DNA from 3 places in the Dermacoccus sp. MPR-E5 genome. Region 3 is predicted to be linked to each of the others. Evidence: predicted binding sites of a transcription regulator. Region 3 holds the regulator's gene; each other region holds the start of a gene.
The links. Region 3 encodes LexA, which represses DNA repair genes until DNA is damaged. Its sites were predicted from a motif close to TCGAACANNTGTTCGA; they were not measured.
Positions count from the first base shown of each region.

Region 1 (6,424 bases), on a different contig from region 3:
CCGGGCGCGCGCGGCGTGCAGTTCGTGGGCGGAGGCGGTGGCGTCGGCCGGACGATCGGCGGGCATCTTGCTCGTCGCGCGGGTGAACCAGGCGTCGAGGGGGGCCAGGGACGCGTCAGCGCTCGAGGGTGGATGCGGCGCTTCGTGGACGTGGCGGTAGGCGACCTGGACCGGGGAGTCGCCGTCGAACGAGCGACGCCCCGTCAACATCTCGGCGAGGACGAGGGCGGAGGCGTAGACGTCGCCGCGCGGACCGGAGTGGCCGAATCGGGCGGGTTCCACCTGCTCGGGCGCGAGGTAGGAGGCGGTGCCGATGAGCATCTCGTTGTCGGCGCTCACGGACGAGCGCGCCGACGAGACGGCGCGCGCTAGACCGAAATCGGCGATCTTCACGACCCCGCGCGAGCTGATGAGGATGTTCTCGGGCTTGATGTCGCGGTGGACGAGGCCCGCGTGATGGGCGGCGCCGAGCCCGTCGAGCACCTGCTCGAACAGTGCGAGCAGCTCGCCGGTGGGGCGTCCGCCACGGTTGATGACGTCGCGCATCGTGACGCCGTCGACGAGTTCCATCGCGAGGAACACGACGTCACCGTCGCGCCCCTGGTCGTGGACGGCGACGACGTGCGGGTGGCTGAGCCGTGCGGCGGCGCGCGCCTCGCGCTGGAAGCGGGTGACGAAGGCGGGGTCGCGTGCGAGGTCGGCGCGCAGCACCTTGAACGCTACGTCGCGCTCGAGGCGTGTGTCGTGCGCGACGTAGACGCGCCCCATCCCGCCGTCGGCCAGGTGGCTTCTCACCTGATAGCGGCGTTCGATCAGCTGCCCGATGAGGGGGTCGGCTTGGATCGGCTCCACGAGCGCAGTCTAGGCGGCTCCGCGTGTGCGTCGGCTGTGCACGCCCGCGTCAGGAGAAGCGTTTCATGTGGGTATTGACGCTCGCGACGTACCGGCGGGTGTCGGGGTACATGCCGTGCGCGCGCACTGCTCCAAGACCTTGGTAGTAGGCGGCGATGGCCTCGTTCTGATCGTGCGCGTGCTCGGTGAGGAAGCGCAGCGTCACGACGCCGGCGGTGATGTTGTCCTGCGTGTCGAGCAGGTCGAGGTGGCGATGCACGATGGAGCCGGCCCACTGCCCGGTCGTGGGCATGACCTGCATCGTGCCGAGGGCGTCGCAGACCGAGACGGCGCTCTGCCGGTGACCCGATTCCTGCCAGCCGATCGCGAGGGCGAGCTTCGGGCTGACGCCGTAGCGCTTCGCGGTCGAGGTGATCATCGCGCGGATCTGCGCCTGCCCGGGCAGGTCGGCCGCGGCGAGCTGTCGGCGGTGGCGGTCACCGGAGGCGACGAGGGACGCCGGATAGCCGCGCGCCGCCGCCGTCCCGGCGTAGCGGACGACGCGCTTCGGCTTCGGGGCGTGCGTCGAAGGGCCCGGGTGCGGCGTGGCTGCGGGTTTCGTCGCCGCACGGGTGGGCTTCGTCGCCGGGTGGGGTGACGGCGTGTGCGCGGCGGAGGTAGCGACGGGGACGCGCAGCGTCGTGCCGGGGAGCAGGCGGCGCACCTCGATGCCGGGATTCGCCTTGACGATGGCGGCGACGCTGGAGTGCATGCGTCGCGCGATGCCGTAGACGGTGTCGCCGACGCGCACGCGCGTCGTCGCCATCCTGCGCACCGGCTTCTTCGCGGCGTTCGCGCGGTGTGACGTCGGCGTCTCGGCGTGCGACTGCGGGCCGCGCAGCTGGTGGTGCACGGGCTGGGCGGCGCTGTGGACGGCGACGGGCAGGGCGAGAAGGGCGGGCATGTGTCCACGCTAGGTCGCGGCTGTGACGTTTTGGTGGAGGCGCGCTCGACGTGCGCCGATGAGAGAGTCTCTGGCACCCTGTGAGGGTGAATGACGCAACCGCACCTGACCTCGAGACCCTCGTCGGCGACTGGCTGACCGTACCCGACCTCGCCGAGGCGCTCGGCATGTCGCTGCGCCAGGTGCGTCAGATGATCGCCGACCGCGAGATCATCGCGAGCCGCGTCGGGGAACGCAACGTCGTCGCGGTGCCGGCCGCCTTCATCCAGGGCGGCGGCGTGCTCGCCTCGCTCATGGGCACCGTCACGGTGCTCAACGACGGCGGGTTCGACGACGACGAGGCCATCCGTTGGCTGTGCACGCCGGACGAGACCCTCCCGATCGACGGGGCACCGATCGACATGCTGCGCGCGGGCCGCAAGGCCGAGGTGCGCAAGCGCGCCATGGAGGACGCGTTCTGATCGCGAGCTGCCGCGTCAGAACGTGCGGGCCGTCGTCGACTCGATGAACGCCTCCAGCGCGGCGTAGGCGTCGGCCGGCACCTGGCTGCGCACGCCGTCCAACGCCGCGCGGGCACGCTGAGCGCCCTCGGCGATGCACGCTTCGACGGCGTCGACGGCCCCTGATTCGCGAGCGAGCACACGGATGCGTTCGACCTCGTCCTCGCGCAGGTCGTCGTGGCCGAAACGCTCGGCGAAGAACGTGCCGACCTCCGGCTCGTCACCGGCGGCGTCGAGCAGGTGAGCGACGAGGACGGTGCGCTTGCCCTCGCGCAGGTCGTCGCCGGCGGGCTTGCCCGTCTGGGCCGGGTCGCCGAAGACGCCGAGCAGGTCGTCACGCAGCTGGTAGGCCTCACCGAGCGCGAGACCGTACTGCGACAGGGCCTGCGTGACGTCGGGGGAGGCGCCCGCGCTCGCCGCACCGATGAGCAGGGGGTGCTCCATCGTGTACTTGGCGCTCTTGAAACGGATGACGCGCAGCGCACGCGCGATGCGCTCGGGCGTGCCCATCGTCGCCCAGGGCGTCGAGGCCTCGAGGACGTCGAGGAACTGACCGCCCATGAGCTGCGTGCGCATGAGGTCGAAGACGGCGCGGCCGCGCGCGACCTCGTCGGCGGGCAGGCCGCTCGTCGCGTACATCTCGTCGGCCCACGTCAGGCACAGGTCGCCGGCCAGGATGGCGCCGGCCTCGCCGAAGCGGTCGGCGTCACCGTCGAGACCGCGGCTGCGGTGCGCGGCGGCCATCGCCCGGTGCGCGGCGGGCATGCCGCGTCGGGTGTCGCTCGCGTCCATGACGTCGTCGTGCAGCAACGCGGCGGCCTGGAACAGCTCCATCGACGCGGCGCAGCGCACGAGGGCGTCGCTGTCGGCTCCACCGGCGGCGCGGTAACCCCAGTACAGGAACGACGCACGCACACGTTTGCCTCCGCGCAGGAGGGTGGCGACGGCGTCGAGCATGAGGTCGGTCTGGCCGCCGAGGGGGGCGAGGACGTCGCGCTGATGGCTCACCTCGGCATCGAGGGTCTCCTGCAGTCGTTCGAGCAGGCGCGGCGCATCGAGAGAGTCGGGCACGGTGCGTTTCCTTTTCCAGATCGGCTACCCGTGAGCCTACGCGTAGCGGCGTGGGAACCGCGACCTGACGGGGTTGTCAGACGTCGGTCGTACATTCTTCTCATCGAACAGAAGTTCGATTTTTCGTGGGGAGGGCTCTGCCCTCCACCGAGGAGGAGGTCGTGTGATGCGCGAGTACGACGACGTCGTCGCCATGGGGGTCGACGCGTGCGGCAGGCCCGTGGTCTTCGAGTGGCGCGGGCGTCGCTACCGAGTGACGCAGGTGCTCGACACCTGGCGTGAACGGGTGCCGTGGTGGCGTGATCCGGCCCGTCCCACGACACCTGACGAGCAGGGCGCCCCTGACGTCCAGCGCCGGCTCGAGCAACGCACCTGGCGTGTCGAGGCGACGGCCGGGCGCCGCGCCTCGAGCGGGGTCTTCCACCTCGTGCACCACGGTGAGCGCTGGTCGCTGCGCGCCCTCACCGACTGAGCTCATCGACTGAACCGTCCGTTCCCGCCCCATCGACGAAGGAAGTGCCCCATGACGACCCTGACCACAGCCCCGACCACGTCGACGTCGGTCACCTCGACGAACGACGTCCCCGCCGTCTGCTCCACCGATCTGCTCGACCTCGTCGCGCGTTCCCACGACACCCTCGTCGAGGCCTGCACCGTCTCGACGAGTTCGCAGCGCTACGTCGCGGCGCATCTCGCGGCGCTGCGCGCCGCTGCTGGGTTGCTCGCGTGGAAGGCGCCGCGCAGCCTCAGCTCCAAGCCGCGCAGTGCGTGGGTGACGCTTGCCCAGCACGCGCCCGAGCTGGGTGAATGGGCGGCGTTCTTCACCGAGAGCGGGCGCCGCAGCCGCGCCGTGAGCGCAGGCATCCTCGTGCCCGCCGCACGAGAGGCCGACGATCTCGTGCGGCAGGCCGAGACGTTCCTGCAGATCGTCCTCGAGCACGCCGGTCTCCCGCCGCTCGCGCCGGTCGGTTCGCGCATGACCCCGGTCCAGGTGAGGTGAACCATGCAGTTCACGCACCTTCGGGTCGCCTCGTCGTACTCGCTGCAGTACGGCACGACCCCACCCGCGACACTCGTCGCCCGCGCCGCCGAGCTCGGGTACGGACGCCTCGCGCTCACCGACCGCGACGGTCTGTACGGCAGCGTCAAGTTCGTCGAGGCGTGCACCGCCGCAGGCCTCGAGCCGATCCTCGGCGTCGACCTCGCGCTGGCGCCCGAGCGCGTGCTGCGGGCGCGTACCCCCGCCAAGGGTGGCCCGGCGCGGGACGAGCGGAGCCCGCGCGTCACCGTCCTCGCCCGCGGTGCGGCGTCGGGGCTCGCGCCGGGGCTGGGGTGGGCCCAGCTGTGCCGTCTCGTCACCGACGCTCATCTGAGCGGTGAGCGCGGCGCGCCCGCCACGAGTCTCGACCGGGTGGCCGCGCACGTCACGCACGAGAGCGAACCGAACCAGCCGGCACTCACGGTGCTCCTCGGCCCGGATTCGGACGTCGGGCAGGCACTCCTGCGCGGTCGTCACGCCGAAGCCGAGGCCCTGGTGCGTCGCTGGCGAACCGCTCTCCCGCACGGTGCGCTCGCCCTCGAGGTGGCCTGCCACGACGGCCCGCCCGAGGCGATGGCCAGTCGGCGTCACGCGACGAACCTGTGGCGCCTCGCCCGTCGGTGCGGCGTGCCCGCCGTGCTGAGCGGCTGGGTGCGCCATGGTGAGGTCGACGAGGCGATCACTGCCGACGTCCTCGACGCGGCGCGCCGTGGGGTGGCGCTCGACCTGCGTCACCTGGATCGCACGAGCGTTCAGGGCCATCTGCGCCCTGAGGCGCAGATGCTGGCGCAGGCCGAGGCGCTCGCCGAAGGGCTGGGTGATCTCGGCGCCGCGCTCGAGCTCATCGGGGCGAGCGACCGACTGGCGCAGGCGTGCGTCCAGCACCCGTTCCGAGACATCGGCATCGGGGCGGTGCACCTGCCCGAGGTCGAGGTGCTGGGCCTGATGGGCACCGACCCGCAGCGGGTGCTCAGCGAGCGCTGTCACGCCGCGGTGAACGGACGCTACCCGCACGCGTCGAAGGCGAAACGGCGCGAGGTGCTGGAGCGGCTCGAGGAGGAGCTCGACGTGGTGCGTCACCTCGGGTATCCGACGTACTTCCTCACCGTCGCGCAGGTCTGCGACCTCATCCGCGACATGGGCGGGCGCGTCGCGGCCCGCGGGTCGGGCGCGGGCAGCCTCATCACCTATCTGCTCGGCATCAGCGGGGTCGACCCCATCGAGCACCGACTGCTCATGGAGCGGTTCTGCACGAGGGCCCGCGCGTCGCTGCCCGACATCGACATCGACGTCGAGTCGGCGCGCCGCACCGAGATCTACGAACGCATCATGGAGCGCTTCGGCGGGGAGCGGGTGACGTGCGTGTCGATGATGGAGACCTACCGGGTGCGCCACGCCATCCGTGACGCCGGTGCCGCGCTCGGGATGGTGCCGGCCGACGTCGACGTCATCGCGAAGGCCTTCCCGCACGTCGCGGCCCGGGACGTGCGGCACGCGATCGAGGAGCTGCCCGAGCTGCGGGCGCGCGGGCTCGCCGAACCGGAGCTCGACCGGCTGTTCGACCTCGTCGAGCGCCTCGACGGGCTGCCGCGGCACATCGCGCTGCATCCGTGCGGGGTGATCCTGTCGAACGCCGGGCTGGCGCAGCGCACTCCGATGGAGGCGAGCTGGCTCGGTTTCCCGATGAGTCAGTTCGACAAGGACGACGTCGAGACGCTGGGGCTGCTCAAGCTCGACGTGCTCGGCATCCGCATGCAGTCGGCCATGGCACACGCCGTCGCCGAGATCGAACGCGTCGAGGGCGTCGTCGTCGACCTCGACGACCCCGAGTGCGTGCCGTTCGACGACGAGGCCACCTTCGAACTCATCCGCACGACGCGCACCCTGGGGTGCTTCCAGATCGAGTCGCCCGGGCAGCGGGAACTCATCGGCAAGTTCGGGCCGCAGCGCTTCGAAGACCTCATCATCGACATCTCGCTGTTCCGCCCCGGGCCGGTCAAGAGCGACATGATCACTCCG
Region 1 covers NZ_JBXASS010000003.1:219,769-226,192, reverse strand. The annotation lists gene pknB (Stk1 family PASTA domain-containing Ser/Thr kinase) at 1-852, opposite strand, end outside; gene AC1RS9_RS03550 (lytic transglycosylase) at 902-1,795, opposite strand; gene AC1RS9_RS03545 (Rv2175c family DNA-binding protein) at 1,882-2,256, shown strand; gene AC1RS9_RS03540 (polyprenyl synthetase family protein) at 2,272-3,366, opposite strand; gene AC1RS9_RS03535 (DUF6504 family protein) at 3,533-3,838, shown strand; gene AC1RS9_RS03530 (SAV_6107 family HEPN domain-containing protein) at 3,890-4,366, shown strand; gene AC1RS9_RS03525 (DNA polymerase III subunit alpha) at 4,370-6,424, shown strand, end outside.
Region 1: AC1RS9_RS03535 (DUF6504 family protein) is a predicted target of LexA. The motif match lies at 3,470-3,485, and genes of this name have one in related genera.

Region 2 (6,424 bases), on a different contig from region 3:
CGCGGCCAAGGAGATGCAGGCTCCCTACGCCCTCGTGCGTGAGGTCGCCGAGAAGGGCAAGCTGCCCGTCGTCCTGTTCACCGCAGGCGGCATCGCGACGCCCGCCGACGCAGCCATGATGATGCAGCTCGGCGCCGAAGGCGTCTTCGTCGGCTCCGGCATCTTCAAGAGCGGCAACCCCGCCCAACGCGCCGAAGCGATCGTCAAGGCCACCACCTTCTACGACGACCCCGACACCCTTGCCAAGGTCTCCCGCGGCCTCGGCGAAGCCATGGTCGGCCTCAACGTCGACGAGATCCCCGAACCCCACCGCCTGTCCGAACGGGGTTGGTGATAATTCCTCGGCTCGTCTTCCGGTTCGCCGTGTCCGGGGCTCGCAAGCTCGCCCCGGACAATTCTCATTCGGTGCGACAGCACGCGGGACAACGGCTCAGATCCTTCTTTGATCCGCTCGCGGATCAGAGAAGGATCTGAGCCCCCATCATCACCGTCCGTTCCTTGGGGAGGCGGAAGTAGTCGGCGGGGACGGCGGCGTTGTGGCTCATCGCCATGAACAGCAGTTTGCGGAGCTTGGACATGCCGGGGCGGCCTGCGTCGATGAGGCCGATCTCGGAGACGAAGTAGTAGGCGGTGTCGGGGTCGATGTCGACGCCTTGGTCGGCGGCGATGCGCAGGGCGGCGGGCACGTCCTGGTCGTCCTGGAAGCCGTAGCGCAGCGTCAGGTGCGTGATGCGGTCGTAGTCGTTGCCGAGGTGGTCCAGTACGACGGTGTCCTCCGGTGCGATGTGCGGCACGTTGGCGCTCTTCGTCGTCACGATGAAGACGTTCTCGTGGATGACGTGGTTGAAGTTGGCGTTCTCACGCATGGCGAGCGGCGTCGTCGTCCGGTCGGGGTGGAGGAACACGGCGGTGCCGGGGACCTCGCGCAGGTCACCGCAGCGGGCGGAGCGCACGAAGTCGTCGAGGGGGCCTTCGATGTCGTGGCGGCGGCGCGCGACGATGTCGCGGCCCTTCTGCCACGTCAGCATCGACAGGCCGATGCCGCAGGCGATGACGACGGGCAGCCAACCGCCGTGGAACAGTTTCGCGACGTTGGCGGTGAAGAAGATCCCCTCGAACAGGTAGAGGAAGAAGCCGAGGACGACGAGGCGCCACTTGGGCCACTTGAGCGTGCTCTGCGCGTAGACGAGGAACAGTGTCGTCGTCATGAGGAACGTGCCCGTCACGGCGAGGCCGTAGGCGACGGCGAGTTTCTCGGAGCTGCGGAACGCGAGCAGCAGCGTTATGACGCCGATGAACAGCACCCAGTTGACGCCGGGGATGTAGATCTGGCCCTCTTCCTCCTCGCCGGTGTGACGCACCGTCATGCGCGGCAGGTAGCCGGAGCGCTCCGCTTGGCGGGCGACGGAGAACGCGCCGGAGATGACGGCCTGCGAGGCGATGACGGTGGCCGCGGTCGCGAGGATGACGAGGGGGAGCTTGGCCCATTCGGGGGCGAGCAGGAAGAACGGGTTGGAGATGTTCTTCGGGTCGCTGAGGATGAGCGAGCCCTGCCCCATGTAGTTGAGGATGAGGGCGGGGAAGACGAGCACGAACCAGGCGCGCGTGATCGGCGCGCGACCGAAGTGGCCCATGTCGGCGTACAGTGCCTCGGCGCCCGTCACGCACAGGACGATCGAGCCGGCCGCGACGAACGCGATGAAGGGGTGGCCGATGACGAAGCTGCCCGCGTACGTCGGCAGCAGTGCTCGGAAGATCTCCGGGTCGCGGACGATCTGGTTGACGCCGAGCGCGGCGAGGGTGACGAACCAGACGATCATGACGGGGCCGAAGAACTTGCCGACGGCGTCCGTGCCCTTCTGCTGGATGAAGAACAGCGCTGTGATGACGATCGCGCCGATGGGGACGACGTACTCGGTGAGCCCTTCATGCACCGTCTCGAGACCTTCGATGGCCGACATGACGGAGATCGCCGGCGTGATGACGCTGTCGCCGAAGAACAGGGACGCGCCGATGACACCGAGGATCATGACGATGCCCCAGCGTTTGCCGCCCTTGGGCACGCCCTGTCGCACGAGCGCGGCGAGCGCCATGATGCCGCCCTCGCCGTCGTTGTCGGCGCGCAGGACGAACAGGACGTACTTGATCGTCACGATGATGGTGAGTGCCCAGAACATCCAGGAGATGACGCCGTAGATGTCGCTCTCGTTGGCGACGACGGCGTTGTGGTCGACGTTGAAGACGCTCTGCACCGAGTACAGCGGACTGGTGCCGATATCACCGAAGACGACGCCCAGGGCGCCGAGCATGAGCGCGGCCATGCCCTTCTTGGCATGGCCGCCGGGGTTCGACTCGGGGGTGGACGCGCCCTCGCTCGTCACGCTCGCTTCAGTACTCACCCGGAAAGTATGGGGCCACCGCCCCTGCGCGCGCCACACGGGTAGCAGATACGCCTGTGTCATAGGGTCGCGGGCATGGAATCAACGCCACGGACCGTCATCGGGGTGCTCGCGGTGCAGGGCGACGTCGTCGAGCACGTCCGCATGCTGGAGGACGTCGGCGCGCATGCCGTGCGCGTTCGTCGTGCCGCGGATCTTGCGAACGTCGACGCACTCGTCATCCCCGGCGGGGAGTCGACGGTCATGATGCGCCTCATCGCTCAGGGAGACCTCCTCGAACCGCTGCGCGAACGCATCGCCGCGGGGATGCCGGCCTACGGCTCGTGCGCCGGCATGATCCTGCTCGCCGATCGGATCCTCGACGGGACGGCGGGTCAGCAGACGCTCGGCGGGCTCGACGTCACGGTGCGGCGCAACGCGTTCGGTCGTCAGGTCGCCTCGTTCGAGGCGGACGTCACCGTCGACGGCGTGGACGGCGGCCCGGTGCGGGCGGTGTTCATCCGCGCGCCCTGGGTCGAGGAGGTCGGCGCCGGCGTCGAGGTGCTCTCCAGCGTCGCGCTGCCGACGGGCGGTGAGGCCGTCGTCGCCGTGCGTCAGGGCAATCTGCTCGCCACGTCGTTCCACCCGGAGGTGACGAACGACGCGCGCGTCCACGCCCTGTTCGTGCGCATGGTCGAGCACGCTCGCGGATGACGACTGGGGCCGCGGCTCGCGACGGCGCTAGACTGGCCCGCGATCCGAGCGAGCGCGCCCATCTGCCGTCGCGTTCGCCCCGCGCCCCGCATCGGGCGTGTTCGAGCACGGCAGCACGAGCATCCGAGAGGCAGACATGAGCGGTCACTCCAAGTGGGCGACGACGAAGCACAAGAAGGCTGCGATCGACGCCAAGCGCGGCAAGCTGTTCGCGAAGCTGATCAAGAACATCGAGGTCGCGGCCCGCTCCGGCGGCGGTGACCCGACGGGCAACCCGACGCTGTACGACGCCATCCAGAAGGCGAAGAAGTCGTCGGTGCCCAACGACAACATCGACCGCGCCGTCAAGCGCGGCTCCGGCGCCGAGGCCGGTGGCGCCGAGTACCAGGCCCTCACGTACGAGGGCTACGCGCCCGGTGGCGTCGCGCTGCTCATCGAGTGCCTGACGGACAACAAGAACCGCGCCGTCGCCGAGGTCCGCACCGCGTTGCAGAAGAACGGTGGCTCGATGGCGGACTCCGGTTCGGTCGCCTACCTGTTCAACCGCAAGGGCATCGTCATCGTCCCGAAGGCGCAGGGCGACAAGCCCGACACGACGGAGGACGCGCTGCTCGAGATCGTGCTCGAAGCGGGCGCGGAGGATGTCAACGACCTCGGCGAATCTTTCGAGATCGTGTCCGAGGCGGGTGACTTCGTCGGCGTGCGTGAGGCGCTGCAGGCCGCCGGCATCGACTACGACTCGGCCGAGGCGTCGTTCGTGCCGTCGATGGAGGTGCCGCTCGACAAGGACGGCGCGAAGAAGATGTTCCGCGTCATCGAGGCCCTCGAGGACTCGGACGACGTGCAGAACGTCTTTGCCAACGGCCAGGTCTCTGATGAGGTTCTCGCCGAACTGGACGCCGAGGACTGATCCCGGTCGTTCCGTGAGTGATCGACGGGCGGGGCCCCGCGGGGCACGGCCGTCGCGTGCATCGGGTACGGTGGATGCGAACAAGTGTTCTATCGGGTGCGTCGTTCGCACCCGTCGAGGCCGGAGGTGTGACGTGCGGGTGCTCGCTGTCGACCCCGGTCTGACGCGCTGCGGCGTGGGCGTCGTCGCGACGGGCCAGGGCTCGACGTTGCAGATCGTGACGGTGGGGGTCATCCGTACCTCGGCAGACCTGCCGTTGCACGAACGCCTCCACGAGTTGCGCGTCGAACTGGACGCCGTGTTCGAGCGCACCCACCCCGATGCGGTCGCCGTCGAGCGGATGTTCGCGCGCCACGACGTCTCGACGATCATGGGCACCGCGCAGGCGTCGGCCGTCCCGATGCTCGCCGCGGCTGAACGCGGCCTGCCGCTCGGGCTGCACACGCCCTCGGAGGTCAAGGCGGCGGTGACGGGTAACGGGCGCGCCGACAAGGCGCAGGTGACGACGATGGTGACGCGCATCCTCGGCCTCGAGGCCGCTCCCAGACCGGCCGACGCCGCCGACGCGCTCGCCCTCGCCATCTGTCATCACTGGCGCGGTGGCGGGTTGGCGCGCCGGGGTGCGAGCGCTGACGGAGCGTCGGCAGCGCCGGCCGCCGTCGCGTACCGGCAGGCTGCGGCTGCCGCGGCGCGACGTTCCCGCTCGGCGAGCAAGACATACCGTGACGCCCTCGGTGCCGCGTCCCAGAGCGCGCCTGCCACTCGACCCGCCAACAGGGGAGTTCGCCCATGATCGCCAGCCTCACCGGTGAGGTGCTCACCGCCCGTCTCGACAGTGTCGTCGTCGAGGTCGGTGGCGTGGGTCTGCTCGTCCACACGACGCCGGCAACCGCCGCCGCGGCACGCCCGGGGGAGTCGATGCGCCTCGCGACGTCCCTGGTCGTGCGTGAGGATTCGCTGACACTCTTCGGCTTCGCCGACGACGACGAACGGGCCCTGTTCGAGCAGGTCCAGACGGTCAGTGGCGTGGGGCCGCGTCTCGCCCTCGCGATGCTCGCCGTGCACCCGCCGCAGCAGCTCGCCACCGCGATCGCGGGCGGCGACGTCAGGGCGCTGACGAAGGTGCCCGGCATCGGCAAGAAGGGTGCCGAGCGCATCGTCCTCGAACTGCGGGACAAGGTCGTCTCCGTCAGTGGTGGCGGCGGGGAGGCGGCGCCCCAGGCCGTCGTCCCGGCCACTGCGGGTGACGACCAGGTCGCCGAGGCGCTCATCGGGCTCGGCTGGAGCGCCAAACAGGCCGAGGACGCCGTCGCCAAGGTGGCTGCCCGTCCTGAGGCCGAGGGCGCGAACACGCCCACCGTGCTCCGGCTGGCGCTGCGCGAGCTGGGCCGATGAGCCCGTCCCACTTCGAGGACCACAGCGCCGACGTCTCGCCGCGCCTCGTCGACCCCAACGGCACCGAGGACGAGCAGCAGCTCGAAGCGGCCCTGCGGCCGAAGAAGCTGGCCGATTTCCCCGGGCAGCCACGCGTGCGCGAGCAGTTGAGCCTCGTCATCGAGGCGGCACGGCGCCGAGCGACGCCGCCCGACCACATCCTGTTCTCCGGCCCGCCCGGCCTGGGCAAGACGTCGCTCGCGATGATCGTCGCGAGTGAGCTCGAGGCGCCCATCCGCATCACGAGCGGCCCTGCCATCCAGCACGCCGGTGACCTGGCCGCCATCCTGAGCTCGCTCAACGAGGGGGAGGTGCTCTTCCTCGACGAGATCCACCGCATGGCCCGCCCCGCGGAGGAGATGCTCTACCTCGCGATGGAGGACTTCCGGGTCGACGTCATCGTCGGCAAGGGCCCAGGGGCCACCGCGATCCCCCTCGAGCTGCCGCGCTTCACCGTCGTCGGTGCGACGACGCGCGCCGGTCTGCTGCCGGCGCCACTGCGCGACCGCTTCGGCTTCACCGGCCATCTCGACTACTACGACGCGGCCGACCTCGCCGACATCCTCGCCCGCAACGCCGACCTGCTCGGCGTACCCGCGACACGTGAGGGCATCACCGAGATCGCCGGCCGCTCCCGCGGCACGCCGCGCATCGCCAACCGGCTGCTGCGCCGGGTGCGTGACTACGCGCAGGTGCACGGGCGCCACGTCGTCGACCTGACGTCCGCGCGTGCCGCGCTCGAGCTGTTCGACGTCGACGACGACGGCCTCGATCGCCTCGACCGCGCGGTGCTCGAAGCCCTGTGCCGACGCTTCGGGGGTGGGCCGGTCGGGCTGTCGACGTTGGCCGTCGCCGTCGGTGAAGAACCCGACACGGTCGAGACGGTGGCCGAGCCGTATCTCGTGCGCGAGGGCTACATGATCCGCACGCCGCGTGGGCGTGCCGCGTCACCGCGGGCGTGGACGCACCTCGGGCTGCGCCCGCCGGA
Region 2 covers NZ_JBXASS010000003.1:92,685-99,108, reverse strand. The annotation lists gene pdxS (pyridoxal 5'-phosphate synthase lyase subunit PdxS) at 1-334, shown strand, start outside; gene AC1RS9_RS02975 (potassium transporter Kup) at 459-2,399, opposite strand; gene pdxT (pyridoxal 5'-phosphate synthase glutaminase subunit PdxT) at 2,475-3,092, shown strand; gene AC1RS9_RS02965 (YebC/PmpR family DNA-binding transcriptional regulator) at 3,229-4,002, shown strand; gene ruvC (crossover junction endodeoxyribonuclease RuvC) at 4,136-4,795, shown strand; gene ruvA (Holliday junction branch migration protein RuvA) at 4,792-5,397, shown strand; gene ruvB (Holliday junction branch migration DNA helicase RuvB) at 5,394-6,424, shown strand, end outside.
Region 2: ruvC (crossover junction endodeoxyribonuclease RuvC) is a predicted target of LexA. The motif match lies at 4,079-4,094, and genes of this name have one in related genera.

Region 3 (6,424 bases):
CCGTCGACGACCGCCTGCATGAATTCGTCGTTCACACGAACCGAGTTGTTGGCGTTCTGGTACTGCACGGAGACGATGTCGCGGCCGCCAAGGTCCATGTCGAACCCGGCGTCACGCAGCGCGCGGATCTTGTCCTCCTCGCGCGCCTTCGTCTCGATGAACTCCTCGATGTCGGGGTGGTCGACGTCGAGGACGACCATCTTGGCCGCGCGACGCGTCGCGCCACCGGACTTGATCGTGCCGGCCGAGGCGTCGGCGCCGCGCATGAAGGAGACCGGGCCGGATGCGGTGCCGCCCGAGGAGAGCAGCTCCTTGGAGGAGCGGATGCGGGAGAGGTTGAGACCGGCGCCCGAGCCGCCCTTGAAGATGAAGCCCTCCTCCTTGTACCAGTTGAGGATCGAATCCATCGAGTCCTCGACCGACAGGATGAAGCACGCGCTGACCTGCTGCGGGCTCGCGGTACCGACGTTGAACCAGACGGGCGAGTTGAACGAGAACACCTGGTGCAGCAGGGCGTAGGTGAGCTCGTGCTCGAAGATCTGCGCGTCCTCGTCGGTAGCGAAGTAGCCGTTGTCGCGCCCGGCCTTGGCATAGGTCAGCACGACGCGGTCGATGAGCTGCTTGAGGGAGCTTTCACGCGCGTCCGTGCCGACGGCGCCACGGAAGTACTTGGTCGTGACGATCGTGGAGGCGTTGAGCGACCAGAAGTCGGGGAACTCGACACCCGACTGCTCGAAGATCGTCTCGCCCGTCTTCCAGTTCTGCTGGAGGACGTCCCGCTTCTCCCAGGTGACCTCGTCGTAGGGGTGCACGCCGGGCGTGGTGAAAATGCGTTCGATCGTGACGCCGCCGGTGCGGCGTCCCGTCTTGGCGCGGGCCTTCGTCGTCTCGGTCATGACCGTGAGCCTCCTGGCAGGTGGGGTGAGCTGGTACGTGAGGGTGATCTGGGGGGCGCGCCCTCGGCAGGCGCGCGGGGTCAGGACGCCGAGGTGGCGTACTGACGCAACTCGCTGACCGCCGTCTCGAAGTCCTCGAGCGATTCGAAGGCCTGGTAGACGGAGGCGAAGCGCAGATAGGCGACGTGGTCGAGTTCGCGCAGGGGCCCGAGGATCTCGATGCCCACGTCATGGGCGTCGATCTCGGCGGCGCCCTTCGAGCGGATGGACTCCTCCACCTGCTGGGCGAGAACGGCCAACTGGTCGTCGGTGACCGGGCGGCCCTGGCACGCCTTGCGAACCCCGGACATCACCTTGTCGCGCGAGAACGGCTCGCTGACCCCGGAACGCTTGACGACCGTGAGACTCGCGGTCTCCATCGTCGAGAACCGCTTGCCGCAGTTCGGGCACTGACGGCGCCGCTTGATGCAGGTGCCGTCCTCGCTCGAGCGCGAATCGACGACTCGGGAGTCGGTGTTGCGGCAGAACGGACAGTGCACGTCAAACCTTCCGACGGGGCTGGGACACTCGGGACGACGGCGCTCCACCCCGGGATTCCGGCCTCAGAGCGCAGATGCACATCAGCGAAGGAGAATCAACATCTAGGGTGAAGCGGGGGCCAAGGCCCCACATGTAGAGATATTAGGCCCCTGAGACCCGACGCGCAACAGCACTGAGGCCGCGTCTACTCGCCCTGCGCAACCTCGCGACGACCCCCGCCACTCATGCGCCGCGGAATCCTGCGCCAGCCGGGGGGAGGCGACTCACACCCCCTCCAACCCTCGAACCCGATGATGGCGATCGTCACACTTCACGGTGCGGGGATGATCACCTTCTGGCCGGCCTGCACCTGCGACGAGCCGAGGTTGCTCTCGTGCTCGATCGCGACGACCGCCTGGTCGTTGCGCACGCCCGGCATCTCACGCGCCGCGATCTGCGAAAGCGTCTCCCCCGCGCGAACGGTGACCTCGTGCCGCTGCGTACCGTCGACACCGCTCGCCATCGCCCGGCCCGCGAGGATGGCACCCGCCACGACGACGAGAGCCACGCACACGGCCGTGAAGCGACGACGGGCGAAACGAACGCTCTGAGAGTTCGTGACGACCTGCACCGCGCCACCCGTGGGCACGAGGTGGAGGTGCGAGCGGGATGCCGCAGCGTCGACCCGCGCCACGCGGCGCACGTCGACACCCGAACCCAGCACGGGCTCACGTCGAACTGCAGTACTCGAAGCAACCATCGAAACCACTCCTTCTCTCGGGACACCCCCCGAGGCGCCGCCACACCGTCACCGGTGCGGCTTCCTCACGCGACCCGGTCAGCCCGGAGGGACCGATCGAACACGCGTGCGATAGAACAACTGTACGACACCCGAACGTGCTTTCGAACGGCGCGCACGGATTTCTTCGTACACATTTTTGAAAACTGTGTGCGACACCGCGTACTGTGGGTGATGTCAGATACACAAGCACCGCGCACCGACAACCCCGTCATGGCGGGCATTTCCGTCCCGCCGGAGGGTGCACGTGTCGCCACCGCGACCACCGACGTGCGACGAGGACCAGGAGGGGTCACACCATGGGTGACGTTCATTCGATGCAGGAGCGCACGCCGGGCAAGCTGACGCCACGCCAGCACAAGGTGCTCACCGTGATCCGACGTTCCGTCGACGAGCGCGGCTACCCCCCGAGCCTGCGTGAGATCGGCGAGGCCGTCGGTCTGACGAGCCCGAGTTCGGTGGCCCATCAGCTCGCCGCACTCGAGCGCAAGGGATACCTGCGCCGCGACCCGAACCGCCCGCGCGCCATGGAGGTCGTCTCCCCCGACTCGGGTGCGGCGACCCGCGGCTACCGCGGCAACGCCGTGTCTGCGCTATCCGAGTCGCAGCACGACGAGACGGGCTCGGGCGACGAGCGACCCACGCCGTCATACGTGCCGGTCGTGGGCCGCATCGCGGCCGGTGGCCCGATCCTCGCCGAGCAGGCCGTCGAGGACGTCTTCCCGCTACCGCGTCAGATCGTCGGTGACGGCGAGCTGTTCCTGCTGCGCGTCGTCGGCGACTCGATGATCGATGCGGCCATCTGCGAGGGCGACTGGGTCGTCGTGCGACGCCAGGCCGACGCCGCCAACGGGGAGATCGTCGCGGCACTGCTCGACTCGGAGGCCACGGTCAAGACGTTGCGCCGCAGCGAGGGCAAGACGTGGCTCATGCCCGCGAACGAGGCCTACTCCCCGATCGACGGCGACCACGCGAGCATCATGGGCAAGGTCACGGCCGTCCTGCGCAGCATCTGAGGCGCTGGCCGCGCCGCGCGGGTCGCTCCAGCGCGTGGTTTCAACTCGACTCTCAGCCCCTTCTGCGCCCCGACGTTCGACGCCGAGACGTCAGGACGTCGCGAGGTCGAGCCTCAGCGCGTCGCACACGGCGGTGAGGGTCGGGCCGAGGGGTTCGCGCACGACGAGGTCGACCCGCTCCTCGCCACGCATCGCGCCGAGCCCGACGAGGACGACCGGCTTCTGCTGCTTGAGGGCGGCGAGCACGAACCGGTAACCCGACATCACCTTGAGCGAACTGCCGAGCACGAGCACGCCCCGGCAGCGTTCCACTGCCCGCATCTGCGTCTCCACGACCTCAGGAGCGACGGACTCACCGAACATGACGACGTCCGGCTTCATCGTCGTGGCCGCGCAATGCAGGCACGCCGGCACGATGACGCCGCGCTCCAGCTCGGCCGCGACGTCCGCGTCGCCGTCGGCGAGCAGGCGCGCCTGCGTCGGCAGCTGGGGGTTGAGTTCGCGCAGGCGTACCTGGAAGCCACGGCGCCCTTCCCGCGTCCCGCACGCGACGCAGACGACGTGCGCGAGTGACCCATGCAGCTCGGTGACGTCGCGGGCACCGGCACGCGCATGAAGGCCGTCGACGTTCTGCGTCACGAGGTGATCGACGAGGCCGCCACCCTGCAGTCGCGCCAGCGCGACGTGCCCGACGTTGGGTTCCGCCGCGTCGAAGATCTCCCAGCCGACGGCACTGCGCGCCCAGTACCGTTGACGCGCCTCGTGGGTGGCGAGGAACTGTTGGTATGTCATGGGAACCGTGCGGCGCGTGCCGTCGGCGCGCCGGTAGTCGGGGATGCCGGATTCGGTCGAGATGCCGGCGCCGGTCAGGACGAAGAGCCCTCCCGCGCGCACGAAATCGGTCAGTTCCGCGACGCCGCTCATCATCCTGCCCCTCCCATAGGTCTGCGTTCGATTGTCTCAACAATGGATAAGAGCACGTTATTCTTGGTGCATGATCGATGCAGCCGGGCTCCGCGTCATGAAGGCGATCAGCGACGAGGGCAGCTTCACCGCCGCCGCTGCCGCCCTCGGCTATTCTCAGCCGGCCGTGTCGCAGATGGTGCGCCGTCTCGAGGAGAAGACCGGGACGGCTCTCGTCGAGCGCCTCGGCCGCTCGGTGCGGCTGACGGAGGCCGGGCAGGTGCTGGCGCGCACGGCGACGCCCGTCCTCAGTGCCCTCGAGGCCGCCGAGGGTGAGGTCGCCGCCATCGCGGGGTTGCGCGCAGGGCGGGTGCGCCTCATGGCGTTCCCGTCGGCATCGTCAACGCTCGTCCCGCGCGCCCTCGCACTCGTCAAGGAGCGGTTCCCAGACGTCAAGGTCAGCTTCGCCGAGGCCGAACCCCCGGAATCCCTGGCGAGCCTGCGTGCCGGCGACTGCGACGTCGCCGTGGCGTTCACGTACGACGACGCGGACCCGCTCCCCGCAGGCGAGGACCTGGACCCGTTCCTCACCCGCGGGCTCCTGCACGACGACGTGCGTCTCACCGTCCCGCGCGATCACCCCCTCGCCGCAGCCGAGAGCGTCCGCATGGAGGAGCTCAGCGGGGCCTCATGGATCGCGGGGTGCCCCCGCTGCCGCGGCCACCTCGTCAGCCTCGCCCAGGGCGCCGGTTACGCGCCCGACGTCGCGTTCGAGACGGAGGACTATGTCACCGTTCTCGGCCTCGTCGCGGAGGGCCTCGGCGTCGCGCTCATCCCCGAGCTGATCCTGCGCTCCACGTCGCATCCGGACGTCGTGACGTTGCCGCTGCTGCCGTCGAGCCGGCGCTGCGTGTTCGCCGTGACGACACCCGACCTGCAGCGGGTCCCCGCCGTCACCGCCACCCTTGAAGCCCTCGCCGACGCGGCAGCACGGGTGCCGAGCGCGCAGCACGCTCATCGCTGAGCCTGCAGGCTGATCGAGCCACCCGTCGCGAGGGCGTCCACGTCACCCTGCGTGTCAGTACGCCACACCCGCGCGTCGTGCCGGGCCAACAGTTCGAGCGTCTTCTTCGTCGGGTGGCCGTAGTCGTTGCCGGCGCCCACCCCGATCACGGCCTGACGCGCGGCCGCCGCCTCGTAGAGGCGCTCGTTCTGGTTGGAGCTACCGTGGTGCGCCACCTTGACGAGGTCGAACGCGCGTCGCCGGGCGCTCTGACGCACCTGTTCGATCACCGCGGCCTGCGCCTCACGTTCGCAATCGCCCAGCATGAGCGCGTGATACGCGGGCGCCGATACGTCGAGCACGAGTGAGGCGTTGTTCTGCACCGACCCCTCCGTCATGACGCGGCGCGGCCACAGCACCTCGATCGTCACCTCGCCGATGACGAGGCGTTGTCCCGGTGCGAGCGCCCCGAGCGAAGCCCGAGGCTGTTCGAGCGCTGCTTGCACCGAACCCAACGCGCCCTGCTCGCCGCGCGATCGTGACGACGCCGCTGCACCGCGGCCTTTGAGTCCCTCGCTCTCCTGAGCGCCCTCCATGACCCACGTTCCGAGGACCGCCACCGGCGCGTCGGAAGCACGCAAGACCTCAGCCAGTCCACCCACGTGGTCGGCGTGGAAGTGGGTGAGGATGACGGCGTCGAGCGTCGTGATGCCGTGACGCTCGAGGCATTGCGCGGGATGGCCGTCGGCAGGCCCCACGTCGATCATGACGGCGCGCGTCGCCCCGGTGCGCACGAGCGCGGCATCCCCCTGACCCACCGCGCACTGCGCATAGACCCACGCGGGCGGTGCGGCCGACTCCCCCGGCAACGGCGCGAGCACAGCCGCCAGGAGCGCCCCCGCGACCCCGAGCGCGACCAGACCGAAGCGACCGGTGAAGACGATGGCCCGCCACGCGCACAGGAGCACGACCACGACGACAATGGCGAGCACGACTCCGGCCAGCCCCGGCAGCCAGGGCACCGAGCCGCCGGGGACGGCGTCGGCGAGGCGGGCCACTGCGCAGATCACCCAGGTGGGCAGCCCCGGCAACCACACGAGCCACCCTGCGAGCGTCGGAGCGATGACGACGACGGTCGACACGATCATGCCACCGAGCGTCGCCGGCGCGACGAACGGCTCGGCCGCGACGTTCGCGGGGATCGAGACCCACGACACCGACGAATTGAGGGCGACGAGCACCGGCAGGCACAGCGCCTGAGCGGCGAGCGGGACGCAGGTGATCTCGA
Region 3 covers NZ_JBXASS010000013.1:66,486-72,909, reverse strand. The annotation lists gene AC1RS9_RS11105 (vitamin B12-dependent ribonucleotide reductase) at 1-896, opposite strand, end outside; gene nrdR (transcriptional regulator NrdR) at 977-1,435, opposite strand; gene AC1RS9_RS11095 (LysM peptidoglycan-binding domain-containing protein) at 1,747-2,175, opposite strand; gene lexA (transcriptional repressor LexA) at 2,514-3,230, shown strand; gene AC1RS9_RS11085 (Sir2 family NAD-dependent protein deacetylase) at 3,321-4,154, opposite strand; gene AC1RS9_RS11080 (LysR family transcriptional regulator) at 4,225-5,157, shown strand; gene AC1RS9_RS11075 (ComEC/Rec2 family competence protein) at 5,148-6,424, opposite strand, start outside.